Regions from separate parts of the Peribacillus sp. YIM B13481 genome, predicted to be linked through region 2. Evidence: a T-box and tRNA genes for the amino acid it is inferred to sense, from the RefSeq annotation. Region 2 holds a T-box; the other holds one or more tRNA genes.
What was found. The T-box of region 2 lies ahead of ACFX4X_RS01850 (valine--tRNA ligase). A T-box ahead of a tRNA ligase gene usually reads a tRNA of that ligase, here a tRNA-Val.

Region 1: it encodes a tRNA-Val, which carries the amino acid that the T-box ahead of ACFX4X_RS01850 (valine--tRNA ligase) is inferred to sense. The anticodon was not compared.

Annotation. Positions count from the first base shown of each region.
Region 1 covers NZ_JBHZPE010000015.1:88,393-92,822, forward strand. The annotation lists gene ACFX4X_RS11540 (alpha/beta hydrolase) at 20-742, opposite strand; gene ACFX4X_RS11545 (phosphatidylglycerophosphatase A family protein) at 935-1,492, shown strand; gene ACFX4X_RS11550 (hypothetical protein) at 1,510-1,731, opposite strand; tRNA gene ACFX4X_RS11555 (tRNA-Val) at 1,947-2,018, shown strand; gene truA (tRNA pseudouridine(38-40) synthase TruA) at 2,977-3,714, shown strand; gene ACFX4X_RS11565 (type 1 glutamine amidotransferase domain-containing protein) at 3,825-4,349, shown strand.
Region 2 covers NZ_JBHZPE010000002.1:73,139-77,568, forward strand. The annotation lists gene ACFX4X_RS01850 (valine--tRNA ligase) at 1-1,792, opposite strand, end outside; T-box leader at 1,836-2,064, opposite strand; gene ACFX4X_RS01855 (hypothetical protein) at 2,302-2,493, shown strand; gene ysxE (spore coat protein YsxE) at 2,550-3,620, opposite strand; gene ACFX4X_RS01865 (LysM peptidoglycan-binding domain-containing protein) at 3,753-4,430, opposite strand, start outside.

The DNA.
Region 1 (4,430 bases), on a different contig from region 2:
AGAGATGATTACGAGTAAGTTAGAACATTTCCAATAGTGCTCTTTTTAAATCTGCCTGCCAATATTTCCAGGTATGATTACCTTCAAATTCTTCATAGAAGCATGGAAATCCTTTTTGCTTTAATAATTTATGCAATTCCCTGTTGGGTTCTATGAAGTTTGCCCTGTTGCCATCAGTCGTCGGAACATCAGTTTCCCCAGTCCCGATCACATGGTAAAGTTCGAGGAGATGCGGATCCTCAAAATTACGTACAGCATCCATTACTGCTTCATTGGCAAGTGGCGACTGCATGATGCATTTCCCGAATGTATGGGGATACTTTAGTGCGGCCAATAAAGAAACTGTACCACCAAGAGAGTCACCTATCAAAGCTCGACCATGTCCCATTTGATAGGTCGGAAATTCATCATCTAAAAACGGGACAAGTTCATGGGCAAGAAAACGTATGTATGCAATGTACTGTTCCCCGTCCGGATGATATTTGCTCCTGCGGTCAAAGCGGTCTTTATAGGGAATGCCGACAACGATGATATTCTCGATCTCTTCGTTCCCTAATAGTTCATCGGCTACGCGACCAATTCGGCCCATTTGAAAATAATCACGGCCATCCTGAGCTATCACAAGCGAATATTTATACAGTGGCGAAAAATTAGCAGGCAAGTAAACAAGTAGTTCCAACTCTTCTGCTAAAGCTTCGCTTTTAAACATGTACTCTTTAATTGTGCCTTTGCGTAAACTCATTTTCCCGCACCTCGATGATAATTAATAATGAAAAACAACTTACTTGACTATTTTAGCATAGCCTTGCGATTTTTTCCTGTGAGAAGAATTTAGAATAGAATATTTTCATTATATTTTCTAAAAATTTAAATTATAAGGTGCTATAATACTAGCATATAGGAAAATAATACAATAAAAGAGGTGGCGAATAAAATGGCAGATGTACAAGTACACAGCAGGGAAGTAACAAAGGCGGCTAAACGAACATTAATAGAGCGTGGTGTAAGTGTGGAGGCAATTGCAAAAATCGTTTTTGAATTGCAGTTCCCGTATAAAGCTGATCTTAAGCTGGAGGAATGCATCCACAGCGTCGAGCGTGTCCTGTTAAAAAGGGAAATTCAACATGCCATTTTAGTCGGTGTGGAGCTGGATAGACTGGCAGAGCAAAAAAAGCTATCAGAGCCCCTGCAATCGATTGTTGAATCTGATGAAGGGTTATTCGGAGTGGATGAAACGATTGCCTTTGGTGCAGTACTCGGTTACGGAAGCATTGCTGTAACGACCTTTGGCCATTTGGATAAAAATAAAATAGGCGTCATTCACGAACTCGATAAGAAGCAAGAAGGAATCGTGCATACCTTCCTGGATGATATCGTTGCAAGTATTGCCGCGAGTGCCGCCTCAAGGTTAGCTCATCGTCTGAGAGATGAAGAAGAATCGTTAACTGAACAGGAAAAGGACATTCAGGAAGAAGAAGAGTTGATCGGTTGAATCTTGTCGACCAATTTTCATCCCGACCTATCAAACCTGGCCTTAATGAGGCGGGCAGAAAGGATATTGTCCATTTTAAATGTCCGTTTTGTCTGCCTTAGAAAACAGAATGCGTGAAAATTGCCTGGATAAATTTCAAGCACCTGGATTTTCCGCTGCGTAATCTTTCCTTGTTCGGAGAGATAAATTATCTCTAATGGAGCGTTTTCTTCCATATGTTTTCGAAGTATATATTTCATTCCTTGTCACTCCTTTGCTGACTTACTTGCAATCATTATATGCGAACATACGTTTCTTATGCAAGTGAAAAGGGAACGCCGGTTCTTGTTTTGCGGATAGGTAATAAAAAATAAGATGAAAATAAAACTTTTTTAATATAATGCGTTGACTTTTTAACAAAAAAACATATAATAAATTATGTACTTAAGTATTTTACTAATCAGTTATTACATACGACTTGTTAGCTCAGTGGGAGAGCACTTCCTTGACAGGGAAGGGGTCGTGGGTTCGAATCCCTCACAGGTCATCCGAACGGCGAAAGCATTGCTAAGCAATGTTCTTGCCGTTTTTTATTTTAAATCAACGACTGTATGATGGGTTCAAGGTAAACACCATAGAATGCCTAAAAACCACTTCACGCTAAAATATGTGAGGTGGTTTTTTTGCTTTTAAATTTCGAATTCAAGAATTTCATGAAGAGAAAGCACTTAAGTAACATTCAATTATGCTAGGTTTACTGTGAAGAAAATGAATTTGTAAATGTTAAGATGTTACTGCTAACATCAGTTTCTTTTCCTTGTAGCAGTATGGATTTTCCAAAGGGCATTTCTATTACAGTATCCAGTAGCGCTGGACATATAATTTGAAAGTTGTTAAGCATTACTTTACTCAGGTAGTCATCTCTAAGGAATAAAGACGCAAAAACTTTTGAATGACTCGTTCGTTGCATGACGTTAGCCTCTTTGGTAGACTATGCAGAAGTACATTTGACTTTGGCTAGGATTTACTATGGAACGGCATAGAGCTTCCCATTTTCAGGTTTCGTTTGGGACATCTCACTTTAGTAGGAGAATAAAGGGATGCAGCTTTATAAAAAGAAATAACCCATGAATCACACATACATTTTCCATATGTGGAGTGTGTGTCAAATCAGTTTTAAAAGTGTAACCCAATCATACAGGTTCCCGATGCTAACTCTAATTTCGTGGGGATCTTTTTCATGTCTATCCTTTTTCTATCTTTTCCTTCTCTCCTCTCCCAAAAAAGTAAGAACTCTTTAACTCGAACGGCAGGGGGCAGTGAAACTTCTAAGGAATAATTTTTGGATGTACAAAAATACATTACAAAAATAAAAACTTAACAATTTGATGTGTTTCTAAGAAAAAACCATCTTTTCTCATAAAGCAGGGGTTGTATGTGGGCTTGTAATTTATCAAGAATTTTCTGTTTAGATGACTATACAGGAATAATATAAGGAGGAAGCAATGAACAATTATAAATTGACCATTCAATATGATGGCGGGCGTTATAGAGGCTGGCAACGACTCGGTAATAGTGATGATACGATTCAAGGGAAAATTGAAAATGTATTAACGGAAATGGTAGGGGAAAAAATTGAAATCATCGGATGCAGCAGAACGGATGCCGGTGTACATGCCCTTGCCCAAATAGCCAATTTTAAGATCGGTGAAAATCTGACTGAAGTTGAAATCATGAATTATTTGAATAGATATTTACCACGGGATATCAGTATTGTCGAGGTTAGGCTAGTTCCTGAACGTTTTCATGCCCGTTATAATGCTAAGGATAAAACCTATTTGTATAAGATCTGGAACGAGCAATATACAAATCCTTTCATGCGAAAGTACAGTATGCATGTAGAGGAAAAGCTGAATATCACAAGAATGAAAAATGCATGTCAACATTTTATAGGTGAACATGATTTCACTGCTTTTTCAAATGCAAAGTCTAAGAAAAAGTCCATGGTGCGTGAAATATACTCCATTGATATAGAAGAAAATGCTGGCTTCATCCAAATTACAGTGCGAGGCGATGGATTTCTTTATAATATGGTTAGAAAGATTGTCGGGACGTTGATAGAAGTTGGGTTGGGTGAAATAGATGCTGAAAATATACCAAGTATTATAGAGTCAAAAGAAAGAATCCAAACGGGTCGTATGGCGGAGGCAGCTGGGCTGTACTTGGTAAAGGTTGATTTATAGGCCGGATGTTGATGCATCGGTAATTGTATGTTAAGTGTACAGGCAGTAGAAAAAGGGAAGTAATAGGGAAGAATGGTAAAGCGGAAAGTACGAAAGAAGGAGAGATTTTCATGAGATTAGCAGGAAAGAAAATAATCTGTCTTGTGCACCATGATTTTGAAGATTTAGAGCTCTGGTATCCGATTTTACGTTTAAAAGAAGAAGGGGCGATTGTTCACCTCGCTGGTGAAAAGGCGAATGAAACATACATTGGAAAATATGGTGTACCAGCCATTTCTGATTATGAGTATGGCAGTATTAATGCAGAAGAATATGATGCCATTCTTGTACCGGGCGGTTGGGCACCCGACAAAATTCGCCGGTTTCCTGAAGTGTTACCGCTCCTTCAAAGCATGGAAGAAAATAAAAAAACCATTGGGCAAATTTGTCACGCTGGTTGGGTGTTGATATCCGCGAAAATTTTACAGGGGAAGACTGTAACGAGTACACCTGGCATTAAAGATGATATGGAAAACGCAGGGGCAACTTGGATAGATGAGCCCGTCGTCGTAGATGGAAACCTTGTGTCAAGCAGACGTCCACCTGATCTGCCGGATTATTTAAGAGAATTGATAAACGTGATTGAAAAGGGTTAAATCCATAGTACGGTGAAAAACCACTCAGTTTGTAGACAAAAGGGGTTCGGAATTAAAAAATTCCGAACCCCTTTTTGAGAT
Region 2 (4,430 bases):
CATAAGTCATGCCATTCATGTTCATCAAAGCAAAACGGGATGCGTTCCAAATCTTATTCGAGAAGTTCCAAACCGCTTCCACTTTTTCCGTACTATAACGAAGGTCCTGCCCTGGTGAGCTGCCTGTAGATAAGAAGTAACGCAGGGAATCGGCACCGTATTGATCGATGACATCCATCGGATCCACACCATTGCCAAGCGATTTACTCATCTTGCGACCCTGTTCGTCACGAACCAGACCGTGGATCAGTACATTTTCAAATGGACGCTCACCTGTGAACTCAAGTGCTTGGAAAATCATCCGCGATACCCAGAAGAAAATGATATCATAGCCTGTTACAAGTGCTCCGTTTGGATAGTATCGTTTGAAATCGATACTGTCCTTATCAGGCCAGCCCATAGTCGAGAATGGCCATAATGCCGAGCTGAACCATGTATCCAGAACATCTGTATCCTGTTCCCAGTTTTCAGCATCCGCAGGTTCTTCGTGGCCAACATACACTTCACCTGTTTCTTTATGGTACCACGCTGGAATGCGGTGACCCCACCAAAGCTGACGGGAAATGCACCAGTCTCGGATATTTTCCATCCAGTGGAGGTACGTTTTTTCAAAACGATCTGGTACGAAATGAACCTTTTCCTCATCGGACCCTTTTTGAAGTTCAACGGATGCATCAGCCAGTGGCTGCATTTTTACGAACCATTGAGTCGAAAGATATGGTTCAACAACAGCACCGCTTCTCTCTGAATGGCCGACTGAGTGAAGGTGATCTTCGATTTTGAAGAGCACTCCTTCTTCCTGAAGGTCTTTGACGATTTGCTTACGGCATTCGAAGCGATCCATACCTTCGTACTTACCAGCCTTTTCATTCATCGAACCGTCTTCATGCATGACAAGGATGCGCTCCAAATTGTGACGGTTCCCAATTTCGAAGTCATTCGGGTCATGGGCCGGAGTAATTTTAACCGCGCCTGAACCGAATTCCATATCGACATAATCATCACCGACAATTGGGATTTCCCGGCCTGTAATTGGCAAACGAACCATCTTGCCGATCAGGTGTTTATAACGATCATCTTCAGGGTGTACAGCAACCGCAGTATCGCCTAGCATCGTTTCTGGACGTGTTGTGGCTATTTCAATTTCACCTGACCCGTCAACCAACGGATATTTCATATGGTAAAATGCACCCTGCACATCTTTATAAATAACCTCGATATCTGATAACGCCGTTTTCGTTGATGGATCCCAGTTGATGATGTATTCGCCTCGGTAAATCAAGTCCTTTTTATAAAGAGAGACGAAAACTTCGCGTACTGCTTTTGAAAGCCCCTCATCAAGAGTGAAGCGTTCACGGGTATAATCAAGCCCAAGACCCAACTTTGACCATTGTTCACGGATATGGCTCGCATATTCCTCTTTCCATTTCCATGTCTCTTCAACGAACTTTTCACGTCCAAGGTCATAACGGCTTACGCCTTCCGAGCGAAGCTTTTGTTCAACCTTTGCTTGAGTGGCGATACCGGCATGGTCCATGCCAGGCAACCATAATACATCATAGCCTTGCATCCTTTTCATGCGTGTCAATATATCTTGAAGTGTCGTATCCCAAGCATGACCAAGATGCAGCTTACCTGTTACATTAGGGGGCGGGATGACAATCGTATATGGTTCCTTTTTATCGTCACCCGTCGCTTCGAAAAACTTCCCATTAAGCCACCATTTATAGCGGCCTTTCTCTATCGTCTGCGGATCATATTTAGTTGGCATCGAAATTTGGTTCTCTTCCATATCATTTCCTCCTTTTTGGGCATAAAAAAAACTTCCATCATCACAAAAGGACGAAGGAAGTTGTTCGCGGTGCCACCTTTTTTCCGAAAAATAAAAAAATCTCTTTCGGCTCTCAAATCGGATAACGGCTCTTCACCGGCCTTCGCTACTAAGATCTTTCACGAAAACTGCTCGCGGACGACTTCGGATGCTGCTGCCTGGAAACCTCCCACCAATTGGTTTCCTCTCTGAAAAGTGCATTTCATCTTACTATTTCCGGTCTTTGCATTGAATTATATTCATATGTAAAATCATTGAATGCATATAGTATATAGTACAAAAAATATGGGGCTCCAGTCAATCATCTTTTCGCTTACTTTCCCAGGAAGCGTCTCATTTCACGCATTCACTCCCGCTGTCCGGCCATTTTCTTTATTTTATACTCCAGGAACAGTTAATGTGACGGCTTTTTCACCTTTCCCACTACCCACCCATATAATAAAAGAAGTCCTAAAAAGGAAGGTAATAATATGAAGCGAAGATATACTCCCTATACTTTACCGCCTTGGATGAAAAAATTCCGCGGTGTTTGCCAGCAGTTCATCATTCCCTTTATCGTATTCCAAGGATTACGTACGCTGATTTTCCCTACTTTCTTCGATATGCTCCTGTTAGTCGCCTTTATTTTCTTGGCCTTGTCTTTATATTTCGAATGGATTTAATTATTCCCTCACAGCAAAAAAATATACATGACTGGAGATGATCCAATCATGTATATTTAGCTTGAGGGTGATTGCTCTTCTTTGGCAGCCTCTGCGGCCGCCTTTTTCTTCTGTTCGATTTCTTCGATTTTCATCACCATATATTCTACATTCTTCAGGAGCCAAAATTGCCTCTGCAGTTGAGTAACATTATCAAGCTCTGAACGATGGCTCCTGCCATCGGAATAACCCTTCACTAATTCCAAAGCTGATCCAGGGAAAGCCATATAACTTTGCATGAGCAGCAATTCTTCTTCTTTCAAAGGAAAATAACGAAAATAGTTATATAGCCAGTCGACGCAGTCATCGCATTGGACAGGATAGGTCCTGGCCGATTTAACGAGAAATGGCAGTAAATCGAAATGAGGCGGTGCCGTATTCGAATTCTCAAAATTGATGAAGTAGCCATACCCCCGTTCATCACTAACGAAATGCTTCAAAGAGACCTTTCCGTGCGTGATCACGGTTCGAACCTTTTCACTTTCCTTCGTTTTTTCATACCAAGTTTCAAATTTCTTGATCGAGTACTTCAGTGCCTGTGAAATATCAGTGAAGAATGAACAAACCGTCATTTCAAATGGAGACATATACCACTTCTTTTCGCAGCTGACAATATACTCATCCATAAAGTCCTTCTCGTTATTCCAGGCATCAAGCGTCCGCTCATAATGAGCTTCCCGTTCTTCTATATCCACCTGGATTTCCTTTACGGACAGCGTATGCATCCGAGCAAGCTCCCTGAACATTTGCTTATGCTTTTCATCACGCTCCCCGTCCCCTTCATTATTAAGCCAGGGCATCAGGTAATACAAACGTCCATTATGAAGAACGGCGTAACGCTGATCCATCGTTTGATAAATGGGAACGATCCGGTTATAGCCTCGATGGTACAGTTTTTGAACATTCCTGATAAAATCAATGCCTTTATGCGGTACAATGGATTTCAAGGCAAATGTACCTCGATCACTGTATACTTTTTTCACCCGCCCGAAGTCCTCAATATATTGTACATACATGGCGTATTCCTTCAAGACGGTCTCCGTGTCACGATCCCGATTAATAGGCTGCTGATTCTCGTTTTCCCTCACGAGACTCACTCACTTTCTCTATAAACACTCAACAATCCGATTATTCGATTCCTCTAGCCACCAAAAGGTGTAATTAAATCCGGGCTGCTCTAAAAAACAGGAGCAGACCATATGCTCTGCTCTCTGTCCTGGTCAATTCTTATACGCAACCGCCTTCGGTATATAGATGACTTGCCCTTCATGGACGTTCTGGTTCGACTCCAACTCATTACTGAAAAGTATGGATTGAACCGTAACATCATAACGTTGAGCCAAGTCATCAAGCGTTTCCCCTTGCTGGACAATACAAACCTTCATCCTTACCAGCTCTTCTTCTTGTTTCCGACCGAATAAGTCCATGATGGAAAGCTGCTTTTCATCATGTTCAGCGGTTTCCTTATCATCACGTTCCACGGCTTGTTTCCTGCCTTTGAAATTTTTAACTTCCTTAGCTGGCGGCGCTGGTCTTTCCTTCTTTTTGAATAGATCGCTTATGGACGACGAATTTGCTTCCCCTTCATGTTCCATCTTCGCATGTTCATTAAGGATAGGACCCGCTGCAGCCTCAGCTTCTTCCTGCCGGATGACATCCTCGTTTTCGGGATTTGAAACAGGGCTATTCTCAACTGGGACACTTATATGATTGATTATATGATTTGGCTCTTCCACTGCTTCCTCTTCCATCAAAGTCTTTCTAGGAGTCTCGACTTTCTCCATAGTTTCCTGCCTGCTTACATTTTCCTCCTGCTTCTCCTCTTCCTTGGATGACATAGATACCTCTGCTGAATCAGGCTGATCACTTATAGAAAAATTCACTTCTTCCTGTCTGTG